DNA from 3 places in the Pseudorhodoferax sp. genome. Region 3 is predicted to be linked to each of the others. Evidence: predicted binding sites of a transcription regulator. Region 3 holds the regulator's gene; each other region holds the start of a gene.
What was found. The regulator sigma-54, encoded in region 3, starts transcription at its own class of promoters, with help from an activator protein. The targets are predictions, from matches to a motif close to TGGCANGNAANCTGCTTT.

Region 1: the regulator sigma-54 is predicted to act here: its motif matches at 1,513-1,530, upstream of hmpA (NO-inducible flavohemoprotein).
Region 2: the regulator sigma-54 is predicted to act here: its motif matches at 1,441-1,458, upstream of QM782_RS06405 (pilin).

The regions. Positions count from the first base shown of each region.
Region 1 covers NZ_JASGJZ010000001.1:1,437,979-1,444,116, reverse strand. Annotated here, with positions in the region: gene norR (nitric oxide reductase transcriptional regulator NorR) at 1-1,419, opposite strand, end outside; gene hmpA (NO-inducible flavohemoprotein) at 1,564-2,757, shown strand; gene QM782_RS06760 (hypothetical protein) at 2,807-4,081, opposite strand; gene QM782_RS06755 (acyl-CoA thioesterase) at 4,159-4,650, shown strand; gene QM782_RS06750 (PaaI family thioesterase) at 5,097-5,519, shown strand; gene QM782_RS06745 (pyridoxamine 5'-phosphate oxidase family protein) at 5,563-6,033, shown strand; gene QM782_RS06740 (biosynthetic peptidoglycan transglycosylase) at 6,092-6,138, opposite strand, start outside.
Region 2 covers NZ_JASGJZ010000001.1:1,355,929-1,362,066, reverse strand. Annotated here, with positions in the region: gene QM782_RS06415 (pseudouridine synthase) at 1-404, opposite strand, end outside; gene QM782_RS06410 (DUF2189 domain-containing protein) at 445-1,263, opposite strand; gene QM782_RS06405 (pilin) at 1,503-2,018, shown strand; gene QM782_RS06400 (Wzy polymerase domain-containing protein) at 2,109-3,788, shown strand; gene QM782_RS06395 (PglL family O-oligosaccharyltransferase) at 3,926-5,614, shown strand; gene moaC (cyclic pyranopterin monophosphate synthase MoaC) at 5,575-6,084, opposite strand.
Region 3 covers NZ_JASGJZ010000001.1:1,597,595-1,603,732, forward strand. Annotated here, with positions in the region: gene argS (arginine--tRNA ligase) at 1-393, shown strand, start outside; gene QM782_RS07460 (SPOR domain-containing protein) at 404-1,132, shown strand; gene QM782_RS07465 (thiol:disulfide interchange protein DsbA/DsbL) at 1,182-1,838, shown strand; gene lptA (lipopolysaccharide transport periplasmic protein LptA) at 1,950-2,561, shown strand; gene lptB (LPS export ABC transporter ATP-binding protein) at 2,563-3,342, shown strand; gene QM782_RS07480 (RNA polymerase factor sigma-54) at 3,356-4,936, shown strand; gene QM782_RS07485 (THUMP domain-containing class I SAM-dependent RNA methyltransferase) at 4,939-6,138, shown strand, end outside.

The DNA of each region.
Region 1 (6,138 bases), 160 kb from region 3:
CTCGCGCAGCGGCGGGGCCGGTGGGAGGGCGGGCGCGGACCGCGCGGCCGGCACCGGCGTCGCCGCCGCGGCGGCCGGCGCCAGGCCCAGGTCGTCCGCCGCCAGCGTCAGCACGCGCGGGCGCTGCGCATGGCGGGCGAGCGCCCGCAGCGCCGCGCGCGCCAGCACGTGCTCCAGTTCGCGCACGTTGCCGGGCCAGGCGTGGCCCAGCAGCGCCTGCTGGGCCTCGGCATCGAGGCGCAGGTTGCCCAGGCCGAGCGCGGCGCGCTGCTCCTCCAGGAAGGCGCCGGCCAGCAGCAGCACGTCGCGCCCGCGCTCGCGCAGCGGCGGTACGTGCAGCGGGTAGGCGACCAGGCGGTGGTACAGGTCGGCGCGGAAGCGCCCGGCGCGCACCTCGGCCGCCAGGTCGCGGTTGGTCGCCGCGATCAGCCGCACGTCCACGCGGTGCTCGCGGTCCGAGCCCAGGCGCTGCAGCTGGCCGTTCTGCAGCACGCGCAGCAGCTTGGCCTGTACCGCCAGCGGCAGTTCGCCGACCTCGTCGAGGAACAGCGTGCCGCCGTCGGCCAGCTCGAACTTGCCCTGGCGCTCGGCTACGGCGCCCGAGAAGGCGCCGCGCACGTGGCCGAACAGCTCGCTCTCGACCAGCGCGTCGGGCAGCGCCGCGCAGTTCAGGCTGACCAGCGGCCGGCCGGCGCGCGGCGAGGCCGCGTGCAGCGCCTGCGTCACCAGTTCCTTGCCGGTGCCGGTCTCGCCGCTGACGAGCACCGTCAGCGCGCTGGGGCCGACCAGCGCGATCTCGCGCAGCAGCGCGCGGTGCGCGGCGCTGCGGCCGGCCAGCCGGCGCGCGCGGCCCTGGCCGGCGGCGCGGCGGTATTGCTCGGCGCGGCGGTGCTCGTCCTCGGCGCGCAGCGCCAGGTCGTCCATGCGCTCGGCCGCGGCCACCGTGGCGGCGGCCAGGTCGGCCAGGCTCTGCAGCGCCGCCATGTCGACGGCGTCGAAGCGCGACAGCGCCAGCGCGTCCAGCGTCAGCAGGCCCCAGGGCCGCTCCTGCACCCGCAGCGCGCAGCCCATGCAGTCGTGCACCGGCAGGTGGCCGTGCACGTGCTCGACCAGGCCGTCGTAGGGGTCGGGCAGGCCGCAGTCGGGCGCGAAGCGCAGCGGGCCACCGGCGGCCAGCAGCGTCGCCAGGCGCGGGTGCCGGTCCACGCGGAAGCGCCGGCCCAGCGTGTCCGGCGCCAGGCCGTCCACGGCCAGCGGCACGAGTTCGTCGCCTTCCAGCCGCAGCAGCGCCGCGGCGTCGGCCGGCAGCAGCTGGCGCACCGCGTCCAGCAGCCGCCGGTAGCGTTCGGACGGCGGGATCTGGCGCGCCAGGTCGGCCACCAGCGGCAGCATCGCGGCGAGCAGGGCCTGGGGTGTCATGCGGACTCCGAAAAGGTCGATCCGACCTGGATGCGAAGCAGGTCATTCTGACCCATGGCGCGGCAATCGCTTGTCCTGCAACGGATTTCTCCCTGGCACGGACCCTGCCTCGTGGCCCGCTTCACCGTTCCACCCGAAAGAAGCATGCTGACCCCTGCGCAACGCGACATCGTCAAGAGCACCGTGCCCCTGCTGGAAACCGGCGGCGAGGCGCTGACCACCCACTTCTACGGCCTGCTGTTCCGCGACCACCCCGAGGTGCGCCCGCTGTTCAACCAGGCCCACCAGGCCAGCGGCGACCAGCCGCGCGCGCTGGCCCACGGGGTGCTGATGTACGCGCGGCACATCGACGAGCTGCAGGCGCTCGGCCCGCTGGTGCAGCAGATCGTGCAGAAGCACGCGGCGCTGCAGGTGCTGCCCGAGCACTACCCGCTGGTCGGCGACAGCCTGCTGCGCGCAATCCGCGAGGTGCTGGGGCCTGAGATCGCCACCGACGCCGTGATCGACGCCTGGGCCGCCGCCTACGGCATGCTGGCCGACCTGCTGATCGGCGCGGAGGCCGCGGTCTACGACCAGAAGGCCGCGGCGCCCGGCGGCTGGCGCGGCGCGCGGCCGTTCCGCGTGGCGCGCAAGCAGCGCGAGAGCGCCGAGATCACCTCGTTCTACCTGGAGCCGGTGGACCGCGGCCCGCTGCTGGACTTCGAGCCGGGGCAGTACCTGGGCCTGCGCCTGGTCGTGGACGGGCAGGAGATCCGCCGCAACTACTCGCTGTCGGCCGCGCCCAACGGCCACTACTACCGCATCAGCGTCAAGCGCGCCGAGGGCGGCGTGGCCTCCAACCACCTGCACGACGTGGTGCAGGTGGGCGACGTGCTCGAGGTGTTCCCGCCGGCCGGCGACTTCCGGCTGGCCGACAGCCACCGGCCGATCGCGCTGATCAGCGGCGGCGTCGGCATCACGCCCACGCTGGCGATGCTGGACGCGGTGCTGGCCTCGCCCGGCGACCGGCCGGTCTACTTCATCCACTGCGCGCGCAACGCCGAGGTGCACGCCTTCCGCGCGGACGTGGACGCGCTGGCCGCGCGGCATGCGCGGCTGCGGGTCTTCTACTGCTACGAGCAGCACGACGAGGACGAGGGCGACGGCGCGCCGCACGCCATCGGCCGCATCGACCGCGAGCGCCTGGCCGCCTGGCTGCCCGCCGACCGCGACCTGGACGCCTACTTCCTCGGCCCCAAGCCCTTCATGGCCCAGGTGCGGCGCGACCTGCGCGCGCTGGGCGTGCCGGACGCCCAGGCGCGCTACGAGTTCTTCGGGCCGGCCGCGGCGCTGGAGTGAGCGGCGGGGGCGGCCGGTGGATCCGGCGGGCGCGCGCCCGCCGCGCCGGCTAGCGGTACAGCGCCAGCACCCCGATGCGCCGGTCGATGTTGCCCCGCATGCGCTTGAACGCCGGGCTGCCCACCTCGCCGTAGCGGCGCTCGAACACGGCCTGCGGCAGGAACTCGGGCAGGTCGCGCAGCGGCGGCAGCAGGTCCTGCTCGGTCAGGCCCGCGGCCAGGCGCTGCTGCAGCCGGCCCTGGTCCGCCGCCACGGCCAGCGCGCCGAAGCGCGCGCCGGCGCGGTCGGCCGCGAGATCGGCGAAGGAAAAGCCGCCGCCGTCCTGGCCGGCGTCTTCCTGCGCCTTGTACGGGCCGACGGCGTCGGCCAGCGGCGTGCCGGCCACGGCGGCCAGCGCCGCCGAGACGGCGAAGTGCTGGGCCAGGTCGCTGCGGCCGGCCAGGTGCACGTTGCGCGGCAGCGGGGCCGGCGCATCGGCCAGCGCCGGCACGATCGCCGCCAGGCCCTTGCCGTTGACGTGGAAGGCCAGCGCCAGCAGCGCGGCGCGCTGCTCCGCGGCGCGCGCGGCGGCGTTGCCGGCGGCGCGGCGGCCGGCCAGCTCCAGCAGCGGCTGCAGCAGCGCGGGCAGCGGCTGTCCCGGCGCGGCCGCCTGTGCCGCCGCTGCTTGCAGGTGCTCCTGGTAGACGCGCAGGCGGGCGGTCTCCTCCGGGCCGGCCTGCGCGGCCTTCAGCGCGGCCGGCGCGCCGTCGTTCCAGGCGTAGGCGATGCGCAGCGCGTCGGGCGTGATCTGCACCTGGGCGATGGAATCCAGCGCCTCGGCGCCGGGCTGGCGCTGCAGCCAGCCCAGGCCGCGCGCCAGCAGCCAGTCGGCCACCGGCTGCGGCAGCGCCAGCCGGCCCAGGCGCATGTCCTGCACCTGCGGCAGGTCGCCGGCCTGCACCAGCTGCGCCTGCACGTTCAGCCAGGGGCCGAACGGGTTGCTGGGCAGCGGCAGGCTCAGCCGCAGCCGGGCGCGGCCGGGCTGCAGCTCGGCGCGCGCCTGGCCCTTGGCCGCGTGCGCGGCCAGGTGGGGCAGCAGCAGGTCCAGGTCCTCCTGCGTCAGCGTGATGGTGCGCAGCACGCCGGGCGGGGCGCGGCGCGGATCGCTGCGCGCGGCCAGCTGCCTGGCGCGGGCGGCCTCGGCGGGCGTGGCGGCGGCGCGCGCGACGGCCGGCGCCTCGTCGCTGCAGTACCAGGCCAGCGCCAGCAGGCCCGCCACGCCCAGCGGCAGGACGACGGCGGCCGCCAGCAGCAGCGCGGCGAGGCTCTTGGCAAGGAAACGCATCGCGGCATGCTACGGCATGGCCCTGGCACGGCTTTCGCATGACAATCCGCGGCCCCACCCGCTGCCGGAGAACCCGCTTGGACCTGCCCGCCCACCAGCTCATGATGACCGTGCTCATGACGCCGGACACCGCCAACTTCGCTGGCAACGTGCACGGCGGCACCATCCTCAAGCTGCTCGACCAGGTGGCCTACGCCTGCGCGGCGCGCTATTCGGGCTGCTACGTGGTCACGCTGTCGGTGGACGAGGTGATGTTCCGCGAGCCGATCAAGGTCGGCGAGCTGGTGACCTTCCTGGCCTCGGTCAACTACACCGGCCGCTCCTCGATGGAGATCGGCATCAAGGTCATCGCCGAGGACATCCGCACCCAGGCCTCGCGCCACGTGAACAGCTGCTTCTTCACGATGGTGGCGGTGGACGAGGAGCGCAAGCCGGTGCCCGTGGCGCCGCTGCGCCCGTTCTCGCCCGACGAGCGGCGCCGCCACGCCCAGGCGCAGGCGCGCAAGCAGCTGCGCCACGAGCTGGCCCAGCGCTCCGCGGAGATCCGCGCGCAGGCCGACAAGGTTTGAGTCGAACACGTCCCTTCACGCCCATGCTTGTCGATGCGAACCGCAAGCTCCTGCAACCGTTCGGGCTGCGAGAAAGGACGGTCCAACGCCTGCGCCCAGTGCCCACGCACGGGCTGCATGGACTGGCCCAAGGGACGGCGCTCGGGCGACCCGAGTCGGTCCGAGGCATCAAGAACAAGGCGTTGTGAACGGATCCCCCACACCCGCTCGAGGCCCCCGATGAGCGTCCGCGTGCATCGCCATCGCCGTGTCCGGGCCGGGGCACGCCTCCCGTTCGGGCGTTGCCGTGATTGCCTTGGCACCGGCCAGGGCCAGGGCGGCGCCCTGCGCCTGCGGCCCGTCGCCCTCCGTCGTGGGCGCGATCGATCCATCCACCGCTTCTGATCGGCGCGGCTGCTGCTGCGGTACGCTGCGGCCCCGTCACGACTTCCCTTCCGACCGCAGCCATGAACTCGTTCAGCCTCGAAGCCCCCGACACCCTGTTTGGCCTGCGCATTCCCATCGCCCAGGCCTTCGGCCTGCGCGGCGTGCGCATCGGCGACGACCAGGCCACCGTGCTGATGCCCGCCGATCCGCGCTACACCAACAGCCGCGGCGACGTGCACGGCGGCGCCTACGCGGTGCTGATGGACGCCGTGCTGTCCTGCGCCGCGCGTGCGCACGCCCCGAGCCGCTACGGCGTGATCACCGTGGACCTGGTGCTGCACTACGTGGCCGGCACGCGCGGCGACGTGATCGCCACCGCCCGCTGCGAGCGGCGCGGCAAGTCGCTGTGCTTCGTGCGCGGCGAGGCGCGCGACGCCGACGGCACGCTGCTGACGCTGGCCACCGGCACCTTCAAGCTGGTCGAGCGGGCGCCGGCGCCGTGACGACGCCCCCGCGTGCCGTGCCGCCGCCGGGCGGCCGCATCCGATGAACCCGCAGCAGGCCGCCGTCCTGCGCGGGCTGCTGCTGTCGCAGCAGGTCGCGGCGCTGGCCACGCTGCACCGCGGCGCGCCGGCCGTGTCCATGGTGCCGTACGCGCTGCTGCCGCAGGGCCGGGGCTTCGTGCTGCACGTGAGCGGCCTGGCCACGCACACGGCCGACATGCTGGCCGAGCCGGCCGTCGCGCTGCTGGTCGTGGCGCCGGAAGGCGCGGCCCCGTCCGCGCGCGAGCGCCCGCGCGCCAGCGTGCAGGGCCGCGCCACGCCGCTGGCGGCGGACGGCGCGGCGCATGCCGAGGCGCGCGCGTGCTACCTGGCCCGCTTTCCCGAGAGCGCGGAGACCTTCGGCTTCGCCGACTTCTCGCTGTTCCAGGTGGCGGTGCGCGCGGTGCGCTTCGTCGGCGGGTTGGGCGATGCGACGTCCATCCTGGCGCCGCGCTATGCCGAGGTGATGGCGTAGTAGCGGCGGCGGGGGCGCGCCGGGCGTGCCCGGGGCCCGGCGCGCCCTGGTGCGTTAATCAGTCGGCCGGGCGGTCCGGCCCGTGCGGCCGGCGCAGCTGCCCGG
Region 2 (6,138 bases), 240 kb from region 3:
AACTGCAGCGGCGCGCGGTCCTCGGCCCAGCGGCTGCGCGCGCTGACCAGCGTGACGGCGGGCAGGTGCCCGTCCTCGGCCTGGCCGCTGACGTAGCCCACCGGCTTGTGCAGCAGGATCGTGACCTGCCGCGCCTGCGCGCCCTGGGCGGCGCGTTCCACCGTGATGCGGTCGCCGCCCGCCACCTTCTGCCCGGTCGTGGCCGGCTGGCCGTTCACCCGCACCCAGCCTCGGTCGATCCAGTCGTCGGCCTCGCGGCGCGAGCACAGGCCAAGGTCGGCCATGCGCTTGTTTAGGCGCACCAGGCCGTCGGGCGAAGGCGAGGCCGCGGCCGCGGCCGCTTCGGACCGGGGGATGCGGCGGACCGCGGGCGGGGCGGGGGGCTTGGGCGGTGGCGTGTTCATGCGGGGCCGGGCGCCGCCCCGGGCGGGGCGGGCGCGCAGTCTACGCCAGCGCCGCGTCCGCGGCCGGCGGCATCACCTGCCGGTAGCCGTGCCAGGTCGCATGGCCCAGCCAGGGCACGACCACCAGCACGCCCGCGGCCCAGGGCAGCGCCAGCGCGGCCAGCGTCAGCGCCACGATCAGCAGGCCCCACAGCAGCATCACGCCGGGCCGCGACAGCACCAGCTGGAAGCTGCGCAGCCCGGCCGTGATCGCGTCGAGGCCGCGGTCCATGATCATCGGGATCGAGACCGCGCAGGTCGAATAGACCAGCGCCGCGAAGATGCCGCCGACCAGCGCGTAGACCGCCACGAACTGCCAGTTGTGCGGGTTGAACACGGCCTGCAGCACGCCGGCCGTGGTCGGCATGCCGGTGTAGAAGAACACCGCGAACACCACCAGCGAGGCCCGGCCCCACAGCAGCTCCAGCACCATCAGCACCAGCACCAGCATGCCCATGCTGGGCAGGTGGCGGTCCCAGCAGGTCAGCGAGGCCGCGAGGTCCTGCGGCAGCCCGGCGCCGCGGCGCCGGCTGATGTCGTACAGCCCCATCGCCAGGAACGGCCCGACCAGGAAGCAGCCCGAGACCATGGTCATGGTCCATTCCGGGCTGCCGCGGAACACCAGCCGCAGCACCACCGCCATGGCCCAGAAGCAGGCGCCGAAGAACAGCGACTGCGGCCAGGCCGCCCACAGGTCGCGCCAGCCGCGCGCCAGCCAGCCGAACGGCGAGGCCAGGCGCAGCGTGCCGAGCGCGAGCGAGGGCGGCGCGGCCGGCGGAACCGCGGGCGCGGCGGCCGGGGAACTGGGGTCGGTGGTCATGGCGGCAGGTTCGGAAGGCGGCCGCATCGTCACGGCGCCGCCGCCCGCCGTCAATGCGGGATCGCCCTGCGCCGGCGAATGACAAAAATGTCACTGCCGCGCGGCAAAAAAGTCCCCACTGAGCACGTGGGTGTGACAAACGACCGCTGCGGCCCGGCATCGCAGGCCGTATCCGGGTGGCATGCAAACTGCTGAAGCGATCTACATCTTTTTCTGACAACGAACCGGGGAGTGCGCGAATGAAGCGATCCATGCAGCAGGGCTTTACCTTGATCGAACTGATGATCGTGGTGGCGATCATCGGCATCCTGGCGGCGGTGGCGCTGCCGGCGTACCAGGACTACACGGCGCGGGCCAAGATCTCCGAGGCGATCCTGGCCGGGTCGGCGTGCCGCACCAGCATCACGGAGACCATTCAGTCCGGCGTTTCCGGGACGACGACGGTCGATGCGAACCAGTGGGGCTGCGAAGTGAGCTCCGGCTCGGGCACCCGCTATGTCGACAAGGTGGAGACAACCGCTTCGGGCACTGGCGCAGGCGGTGGCGTGAACGTCGTCGTGACGACGACAGGCATTGCCACGGGCGCCGATGGCACGATCCGCTTGGCTCCGTGCAGCAACGCTGCGACGTCGTTCTCCACGTGCACCCAGCCCGCGTTCGGCCAGGCCGTGAACACGTGGATCTGCGGCCCCGGAAAAACGGGTACGCCGGTTCAGGCCAAATTCCTGCCCGGTTCCTGCCGCGTTCCGGACTGAGGGTCAACAACGCCTTGATCGATATGGATCGGTCCTCCCGGCCCAGATAGGCTGGGATCCCAAAGAAAGCGACTTCGGTCGCTTTTTTTGATGGCCTCTTCCAGAACCCTGTACCTCGGCCTGTTGTTGTTCGGCCTGTCCTGGCTGGGCTACGACCACTACCGCCCCTGGGTGAACTTCCACTCGGAGGCGCTGGCCTGCGCCGGCCTGCTGCTGCTGGTGGCCAGCCGCCTGCTGGACCGTGGCGCGCTGCCCGCCTGCCCGGCCATCGCGTGCTGGCCGCTGGCTGCCGCCGCGTCGGCCTGGCTGTGGTGGGTGCTGGGCATCGGCCTGTTCGCCGGCGACGCCCTGATGGCGAGCCTGTACCTGGCCGCCCTGGCGGCCGCGCTCGCCGTCGGCATGGCCTGGGTGCGGCATCCGGCGCCGGCCGTGCGCGAGCGCGTGCTGGTTGGCTTCGCGGCGGCCGTTGCGTTCGCCGCGATCGCCTCGGCCGCGATCGGCCTGCTCCAGTGGCTGGCGCTGACCGGTCCTCTGGGCATGTACGTGGTGCAGGGCGATCCGGGCGACCGGGCCATGGGCAACCTGGGGCAGCCGAACCAGCTCGCCACCCTGCTGCTGACGGGCATGGCGGCGCTGCTGATGCTGTTCGAATGGCGCCGCGTCGGCCGTGCCGTGCTGGCGCTGGCCATCGGCTTCCTGACCCTGGTGCTGGTGCTGACGCAGTCGCGCTCGGGCATGGTCGGCGTGCTGGTGGCGGCGGTGTTCCTGGGGTGGAAGGCGCCGCAGTTCCCGCGGCTGCGGCGCGCGGCCGTGCTGGCCTGGGTCGCCGGCTTCGCGCTGGCCACGGCCGTGCAGCCGGTGGTGGCCGATGCCCTGTTGCTCGGCGGTGGCCGCGGTGCCGCATCGCTGGCGCACACGGGCGACCGGCTGTCGATCTGGTCCCAGGTCGCCGCCGGCATCGCGCAGGCGCCGTGGGCCGGCTACGGCTGGCTGCAGACGCCGACCGCGCAGGCCGCCGCGGCGGCCACCGTGCCGGGAGACCTGACCTACGGGTTCGCCCACAACGTGGTGCTGGACCTGATGGCGTGGAACGGCATCCCGCTGGGATTGCTGTGGACGGGGCTCGTCGCCTGGTGGCTGTGCGTGCGCCTGGCGCGGGCCTCGGCGCCGCTGGCCGTGGCGGCGCTGGCCGGGCTGTTGCCGCTGGCGGTGCACAGCCTGCTGGAATTTCCGTTCGCCTATGCCTATTTCCTGGTGCTGGCGGGCCTGCTGGCCGGGATCGTCGAGGCGCTGCACCCCGGCGCACGCGCGCATCCGCTGCGGCTGCGCTGGGCGTGGCCGGCCTTCGCCTGCGCGGCCGTGCTCGGCGTCGCCATCTGCCGCGAGTACCTGCTGGTCGAGGAGGATTTCCGGGTCGTGCGCTTCGAGAACATGCGCATCGGCCGCACGCCGGACGACTACCGGGTGCCGGAGATCCGGCTGCTGACGCACATGGGCGAGATGCTGGCGGCGGCCCGCATGCGCCCGGCACCGCAGATGGCCGCGCAGGACCTGGAGCGCCTGCGCAGGACGGCACTGCGCTTTCCGTTCGGCTCCCTGCACCTGCGCTACGCCGGCGCACTCGCGCTCAATGGCGACCCGGCCGGCGCCGAGCGGCAGATGCGGGTCATCGCCGGCATGTTCGGCGCGTCCTACCACGCCGCGGCGCAGGCCGAACTGCGCGCGCTGGTCGAGCGCTACGCCGCAGAGGCGCCGGGCGGCCTCCACTGACGGCTCCGGCATCATCGAAGCATGGTCGCCTGGCAATTCCGATGGTTCGTCCGCCCGCTGCTGGTGGGGCGCGAGGTGTGCTCGACCGTGCCGCCGAACGGCGCGGATGGCCGCTTATCCGGTGGCATGGCCTGACGATGGCCGCTGGCCAGTCGCTGCCGCCACCGCTGCGGGCCGCTCCGGTCCTGGTCGCCGTGCTCTGTGCGCTGCCGTGGCTGAATCCCGTGGCGTTCGGCCCGGTGCCCTCGGTGCTGCCCTGGCTAGCCAGTGCGGCCGCGGTGGCGGCGGCGTTGCTGCTGTGCCAATGGGGCGCGCCGCCGGCTGCGGCGCGCCCCGCTGTCGCGGGCGGCTGGGGTTGGTGCGTGCTGCCCGTACTGTTGCTCTGCGCCGTCGCCTTTCCCCGTGCAGCTGCGCCGCCGCCGTACGAGGCGCTGGCGCTGGCCGGTGCCCTGGCACTGGTCGGCCTCGGTGCCGCGCTGGTGCGGCGGCATCCTGCCGGCAGCCAGGTCGCCGGCCTGCCCTGGCCCTGGTGGTGCGCGCTGCTGCCCTGGCTGCTCGCCGGCCTCGCCAGCAGCGTGCTGGCCCTGCTGCAGTACTTCGGCCTGGCCGACGCGCTGGTGCCCTGGGTCAGCTGGGCGCCGCTGGGCGAGGCCTTCGCGAACCTGCGCCAGCGCAACCAGTTCGCCTCGCTGACCAGCATCGCGCTGGCCGTGCTGCTGGCCGCGTGGCTGCTGCCGGCGCGCGGCCTGCCGCGCCGCGACTGGCCGGCATGGGCCATGGCGGCCGCGCTGCTGGTGGCCGGCAACGCGGCCTCGGCCTCGCGCACCGGCCTGCTGCAGCTGCTGGTGCTGGCCGTGCTGGCGCTGCTGTGGCGGCGCGACCGGCGCGTGTGGCTGGCGCTGGGCGGGCTGTTCGGCGTCTACGCCGTGGCCGCGTTCGCGCTGCCCTGGGCCGCCGGCCTCGACCCGGCCGGCCACGGCATGTTCTCGCGCCTGCGCAGCGGCGACGCCCTGTGCGCCAGCCGCCTGACGCTGTGGCGCAACGTGCTGCAGCTGATCGCGGCGCGGCCCTGGCTGGGCTGGGGCTGGGGGGAGCTGGACTACGCGCACTACGTCACGCTGTACGACGGCCCGCGCTTCTGCGACATCCTGGACAACGCCCACAGTCTGCCGCTGCACCTGGCGGTGGAATTGGGTGTGCCGGTGGCCGTGCTGTTCTGCGGCGCCGTGCTGGTCTGGGTGCTGCGCGGCCGGCCCTGGCGCGAGACCGATCCGGTGCGGCGCACGGCCTGGATGGTGCTGGCCGTGGTCGGCGTGCACAGCCTGCTCGAATACCCGCTGTGGTACGGGCCGTTCCAGCTGGCGCTGGGGCTGTGCCTGGGCCTGCTGGCGCCGGCGCGCCCGGCTGCGCCCGGCGGTGGGAGGGCGGCGCCGGTGGCGCTGGCCGCCGCCATGCTCGGTGCCGTGGCCTATGCCGGCTGGGACTACCACCGCATCGGCCAGATCTACCTGCCGCCGGAGCTGCGCGCGCCCGCCTACCGCGCTGACACGCTGGCCAAGCTGCAGCACAGCTGGCTGTTCCGCCGCCAGGTGCTGTTCGCGGAACTCGGTGTGACCGAGTCGACGCCGCAGAACGCCGCGGCCCAGTACGCGCTGGCGACCGAGCTGCTGCATTTCTCGCCGGAGCCGCGCGTGGTCGAGCGCCTGCTGGACAGCGCGCGGCAGCTGGGGCTGGACGACGAGGTCGCGTTCCACGCGGCGCGCCTGCGGGCCGCGTTTCCCGAGGCCTATCTGGCCTGGCTGTCGGCGGCGTCGTCCGACCGGTAGTCCCCCGACTTGCCGCCACGCTTTTCCAGCAGCCGCACGCCGGTGATGGCCATGCCGCGGTCCACGGCCTTGCACATGTCGTAGATGGTCAGCAGGCCGACCTGCACGGCCGTCAGCGCTTCCATTTCCACGCCGGTGGGGCCGATGGTCTCGGCCGTCACCGTGCAGTCGACGCCGGCCACCGGGCTGCCGGGCGCCGGCAGCGCGAAGGCGACGGCCACGCGCGTCAGCGCCAGCGGGTGGCACAGCGGGATCAGCTCGCTGGTTTTCTTGGCGGCCTGGATCGCGGCGATGCGCGCCACGCCCAGCACGTCGCCCTTCTTGGCGGTGCCGCTGCGCACCAGGTCCAGCGTGGCCGGCTGCATCTCGATGCGGCCGGTGGCCACGGCCACCCGGCGCGTGGCGGGCTTGCCGGCCACGTCCACCATGTGGGCCTGGCCGTCGGTGTCGAAATGGGTCAGCGGGGGCATTGGGCGGTCGGGAGAGGGGGGATGGGCGGGCGCGCGGCTGAACCTGCCGGCGCT
Region 3 (6,138 bases):
GCGATCGCCCGCAGCAACGACAACCCGGTGTACTACGTGCAGTACGCGCATGCGCGCATCTGCTCGGTGCTGGCGGCCTGGGGTGGCGACGCGGCCACGCTGGCCGAGGCCGACCTGGCGGCGCTGCAGGGCCCGCAGGCCGAGGCGCTGATGCTGCTGCTGGCGCGCTACCCGGACGTGCTGGCCGGCGCAGCGGCCGAGTTCGCGCCGCACGACGTGACGTTCTACCTGCGCGAGCTGGCCGCCAGCTACCACAGCTACTACGATGCCGAGCGCATCCTGGTCGACGATCCGGCCGTGCGCACCGCGCGCGTGGCGCTGGTGGCCGCCACGGCCCAGGTGCTGCGCAACGGCCTGGCCCTGCTGGGCGTCAGCGCGCCCGAGAAGATGTGAAGCCGAAGCCATGACACAAGCGCAACAACGCAAGCGGGCGCCGGCCGCCCGGTCCGGCGCGGGCAGTCCGCGCGGCACCGCCTGGGGCGGCACCGTGATCGGCTTCATCGGCGGCGTGGTCGTGGGCCTGGTGGCGGCGCTGGCGCTGGCCATCTACGTGACCAAGGTGCCGGTGCCGTTCATGACCGGCAAGGCGCCGTCGTCCCGCACGGCCGACGACGATGCCGAGAGCCGGCGCAACCAGAACTGGGATCCGAACGCCCCGCTGCAAAGCCGCGGTTCCGCGCGGCCGGCACCCGCAGCGCCCACGGCGCCCGTCGCACCTGCCGCCCCCGTGGCCCCCGTCGCGCCGCCGGCCGTCGCGCTGCCGAGCCCGGCGCCCGCCCCGGCCGCACGCCCGGCGCCGGCGCCATCGGCCGATCCGCTCGGCGACCTGGCGCGCGCCCGCTCCCGCGCCGCCGGCCCCACGCCCACCGTGGCGCCGGCCACGGCCGCGCCCGATCCGTTCGACTATTTCGTGCAGGCCGGCGCCTTCCGCAGCCCGGACGACGCCGAGGCGCAGCGCGCCCGCCTCGCCATGCAGGGCCTGGAAGCCCGCGTGACCGAGCGCGAACAGGCCGGCCGCACCGTCTACCGCGTGCGCATGGGTCCGTACCGCTCGCGCGACGAGGCCGAGCGCACCAAGTCCCGGCTGGAAGGCGCGGGCTCCGAAGCCGCGCTGGTGCGCGTGCAGCGCTGAAACTTTTTGCATCCGTCGCCGCTCAGAACCGCCCCAAGGAGTGAAACCAATGAAACGTCGTGAGTTCTCGAAAGCCGGCTTGGCCGCGTCCGCCGCCCTCGGCCTGGTGCAGGCCCCGGCCGTGCTGGCGCAGGGCCGGCCCAAGGCCGGCACCGACTACCTGGTGCTCGAAAAGCCCGCGCCCACCGAAGCGCCCGCGGGCAAGATCGAGGTGGTCGAGTTCTTCTGGTATGCCTGCCCGCACTGCAACCTGTTCGAGCCGCAGCTGGAGGCCTGGGTCAAGCGGCTGCCGCCCGACGTGGCCTTCCGCCGTGCGCCGGTGGCCTTCCGCAGCGATTTCGTGCCGCTGCAGAAGCTTTATTACGCGCTGGAGGCGCTGGGCCAGCTCGACACCCTGCACGCCAAGGCCTTCCACGCGATCCACGTCGAGCGGCAGCGCCTGAACACGGACGACGCGGTGATCGCCTGGGCCGTCAAGCAGGGCCTGGACCAGGCCAAGTTCGTGGAGACCTACAACTCGTTCAACGTGAGCACCAAGGTGCGCAAGGCGACCCAGCTGCAGGACGCCTACAAGCTCGCCGGCGTGCCGGCCCTGGGCGTCCAGGGGCGCTACTACATCGACGGCGAGACGGCCAAGTCCATGGACCGCGCGCTGCAGATCACCGACGTGCTGCTGGCCGACCTGCGCGGCAAACCGCGAACATAAGGCGTGGACCTGCGACTTATTGCACTGCACAATGGGCCCGCTGACGCGGGCCCTGTCGTTTCTGCCACCATGCGTGACCGCTACAATGGCTGAGCAAGAATCGTGCCTTTGATGACCATCCTCCACCGCCCCCTCATCGCCGCCGCCGTCCTCGCGCTGGCCGCCGGCCTGGCCCAGGCCGAACGGGCCGACCGCGACAAGCCCATGAACGTCGAGGCCGACGCCATGCGCTACGACGACCTGAAGCAGGTCAACGTGTTCACCGGCCGCGTGGTCGTGACCAAGGGCACGATCCTGGCGCGCGGCGAGCGCGTGGAAGTCTGGAAGGACGCGCAAGGCTACCAGTTCGGCACGATTACGGCCGCGCCCGGCCAGCGCGCGTTCTACCGGCAAAAGCGCGAAGGGCTGGACGAGTTCATCGAAGGCGAGGGCGAGGTCATCCACTACGACGGCCGGGCCGACAAGGTCACCTTCACGCGCCGCGCCATCATGCGCCGGCTGGCCAAGGACAAGCTGCAGGACGAGGTGACCGGCGACGTGATCGTCTACAACAACGTGACCGAGGTGTTCACGGTCGATGCCGCCCGGCCCGGTGCCAAGGACCCCTCCGGCCGCGTGCGCGCCATGCTGTCGCCGCAGCCCTCGGCCAGCAGCCCGCAGCCGCCGGCCCAGCCGCCCGCCACGCTCAGGCCCAGCACCCGGCTGGGCACGGAGAAGCAGTAGCGTGGCGCCGGCGCAGGACAGCACGATCGCCATCCCCGGCCGCAGCCGGCTGGAGGCCCGCCGGCTGCAGAAGTCCTACGGCAGCCGCAAGGTGGTGCAGGACGTGTCGCTGACCGTGCACGAGGGCGAGGTCGTCGGCCTGCTCGGCCCCAACGGCGCCGGCAAGACCACCTCGTTCTACATGATCGTGGGCCTGGTACGGGCCGACGGCGGGCAGATCAGCATCGACGGCCGGTCGGTCGAGCAGATGCCGATCCACCGGCGCTCGCAGCTTGGCCTGTCCTACCTGCCGCAGGAGGCCTCGATCTTCCGCAAGCTGTCGGTCGAGGACAACGTGCGCGCCGTGCTGGAGCTGCAGCGCGACGCGGCCGGCAAGCCGTTCGGCCGCGCCGAGATCGAGCAGCGCCTGACCGCGCTGCTGCAGGACCTGCGGGTGGACCACCTGCGCGAGGCCTCGGCGCTGGCGCTGTCCGGCGGCGAGCGGCGGCGCGTGGAGATCGCCCGCGCGCTGGCCACGCAGCCGCGCTTCATCCTGCTGGACGAGCCCTTCGCCGGCATCGACCCGATCGCCGTGATCGAGATCCAGCGCATCGTCAGCTTCCTGAAGGGCCGCGGCATCGGCGTGCTGATCACCGACCACAACGTGCGCGAGACGCTGGGCATCTGCGACCACGCCTACATCATCAGCGAGGGCCGGGTGCTGGCCAAGGGCACGCCGGCCGAGATCGTCGACAACGCGGAAGTGCGCCGGGTCTACCTCGGCGAGCACTTCAGGATGTAGCCGGGGCCGCGCCATGAAGCAAAGCCTGTCCCTGCGCGTCTCGCAGCACCTGGCGCTCACGCCGCAGCTGCAGCAATCCATCCGGCTGCTGCAGCTGTCCACGCTGGAGCTGTCCCAGGAGGTCGAGCAGATGCTCGACGAGAACCCGTTCCTCGAACAGGCCATGGACGACCATGCGGGCGAGGATTTCGGCCTGGCGCAGTCCGACGCACCGGTGCGCGACGACGACCGCGAGGCCGAGGTGGCGGCCCAGAGCGGGCTGGATTACGCCAGCGAGGGCCTGGCCGACACCCGTGGCGAGGCCGAATCGCCGCTGACCGGCCAGGCCGACGAGCACGATTGGGACGGCGACGGCACGCACGACCTGGCGCCGGACGACAGCGAATGGGGCGGCGACGCGCCGGCCCGCGGCAACGGCCAGGGCGAGGAGGGCGAGGCCGACGCCACCGAGCTGGCGCGCAGCCAGGAGTCGCTGCAGGACTTCCTGCACCGCCAGGCGCTGGCGCTGCGGCTGTCCGCGGAGGACACGGCGGCGCTGCGCTTCCTGATCGAGTCGCTGAACGAGGACGGCTACCTCGAAGACAGCCTGGAGGAGCTGGCCGCCGGCTTCGCCCCCGAGGACCCGGAGGCGCGCGAGGAGCTGCTGCACCGCTTCACCGTCGCGCTGCGCCTGCTGCAGAACCTGGAGCCGGCCGGCGTCGGCGCGCGCGACCTGGGCGAATGCCTGGCGCTGCAGATCCGGGTGCTGCCGGAGGACGAGGTCGACCCCGCGCTGCGCGGCACCGCGCTGCGCGTGTGCCGCCAGAGCATGGAGCTGCTGGCACGGCGCGACCTCAAGCGCCTGGCCCACCTGTGCGACGACAGCGAGGCCGGCGTCAAGGCCGCGCTGGCGCTGATCACGCGGCTGGAGCCCAAGCCGGGCCGCAAGTTCGTCGACGTCGAGCGCAACGTCATCGTGCCGGACGTGATCGTCACCAAGGTCGGGCGCGGCGCCCAGGCGCGCTTCAAGGTCCAACTCAACCCCGACGTGATGCCGCGCCTGCGCGTGCACGACATCTACGCCAACGCGCTCAAGCAGCACCGCGGCGGCGGCCGGGACGCCTCCGACACCGCCGCGCTGCAGCAGCGGCTGCAGGAGGCGCGCTGGTTCATCAAGAACATCCAGCAGCGCTTCGACACCATCCTGCGCGTGTCCAACGCCATCGTCGAGCGCCAGAAGAACTTCTTCACGCACGGCGCGCTGGCCATGCGCCCGCTGGTGCTGCGCGAGATCGCCGACGAGCTGGGCCTGCACGAGTCCACCATCAGCCGCGTGACCACGGCCAAGTACATGGCCACGCCGTTCGGCACCTTCGAGCTGAAGTACTTCTTCGGCTCCTCGCTGGGCACCGAGACCGGCGGCAATGCCTCCAGCACGGCGGTGCGGGCGCTGATCAAGCAGTTCGTCTCGGCCGAGGACCCGAAGAAGCCGCTGTCGGACAGCCAGCTCTCGGAGATGCTGAAGGAACAGGGCATCGAGTGCGCGCGCCGCACCGTGGCCAAGTACCGCGAGGCGCTGCGCATCGCGCCGACCAACCTGCGCAAGGCGCTCTAGCCGTGCAGCACCTGCGCCTGTTCCTGCCCTGCGCCGCCGGCGTCGAGGCCCTGCTGGCCGACGAGGCCGCACGCATCGCCGGCTGCCCGGTGCAGGCGCGCCGCGCCGGCGTGCGGCTGTCGGCGCCGTGGCGCGACGCCATGCGGCTGAACCTGTACAGCCGGCTGGCCCAGCGCGTGCTGATCGAGCTGGCGCACGGCGGCTACCGCCACGAGCAGGACCTGTACGAGGTCGCCGCCGGCGTCGCCTGGGAAGCCTGGTTCACCCCGCGCCAGAGCTTCAGGATCGAGCTGACCGCGCAGCGCAGCCCCCTGAAAAGCCTGAACTTCGCCGCGCTGCGCATCAAGGACGCGATCGCCGACCGCTTCCGCGACCGCGCCGGCAGCCGGCCCGACGTGGACACGCGCGCCCCGCAGGTGCGCATCCACGCCCACCTGACGACCGACCGGCTGACGCTGTACATCGACAGCTCCGGCGAGCCGCTGTTCAAGCGCGGCTGGCGCGCGGACACCGGCGACGCGCCGCTGAAGGAGACGCTGGCCGCCGCCATGCTGGCGGCCAGCGGCTGGGATGCCCGCACCCCGCTGTACGACCCCTGCTGCGGCAGCGGCACGATCGCCATCGAGGCCGCGCAGATCGCCTGCGGCGTGGCGCCCGGGCTGCGGCGGCGCTTCGGCTTCGAGCGACTGGCGCCGTTCCAGCCGCACGTGTGGCAGGCACTGCGCGAGGAGGCCGAGGCCGCGCGCCACGCCCCCACGGCGCCGGTGTTCGGCAGCGACGTGGCGCACCGCATGGTCGATTTCGCGCAGCGCAACGCCGAGCGCGCCGGCGTGGCCGAGGCCGTGCAACTGCGCGGCGGCGACGCGCTGCAACGCCTGCCGCCGTGCGAGGAGCCCGGCGTGCTGCTGCTGAACCCGCCCTACGGCGAGCGCATCGGCGTCGCCGGCGTCGCCGGCGAGCGCGCCCGCCCGGGCCGCGAGGCCGCGCTGGCCGAGGGCGGTGGCGACTTCTTCGCGCGGCTGGCGGCGCACTGGAAGCACCACTACGCCGGCTGGACCGCCTGGGTGCTGACGCCGGACACCAAGCTGGCCAGCCGCATGCGGCTGAAGGAATCGCGCCGCATCCCGATGTGGAACGGCCCGATCGAGTGCCGGCTGTTCCGCTTCGACATGGTGCAGGGCTCGGCGCGCAGGCCGGCGGCG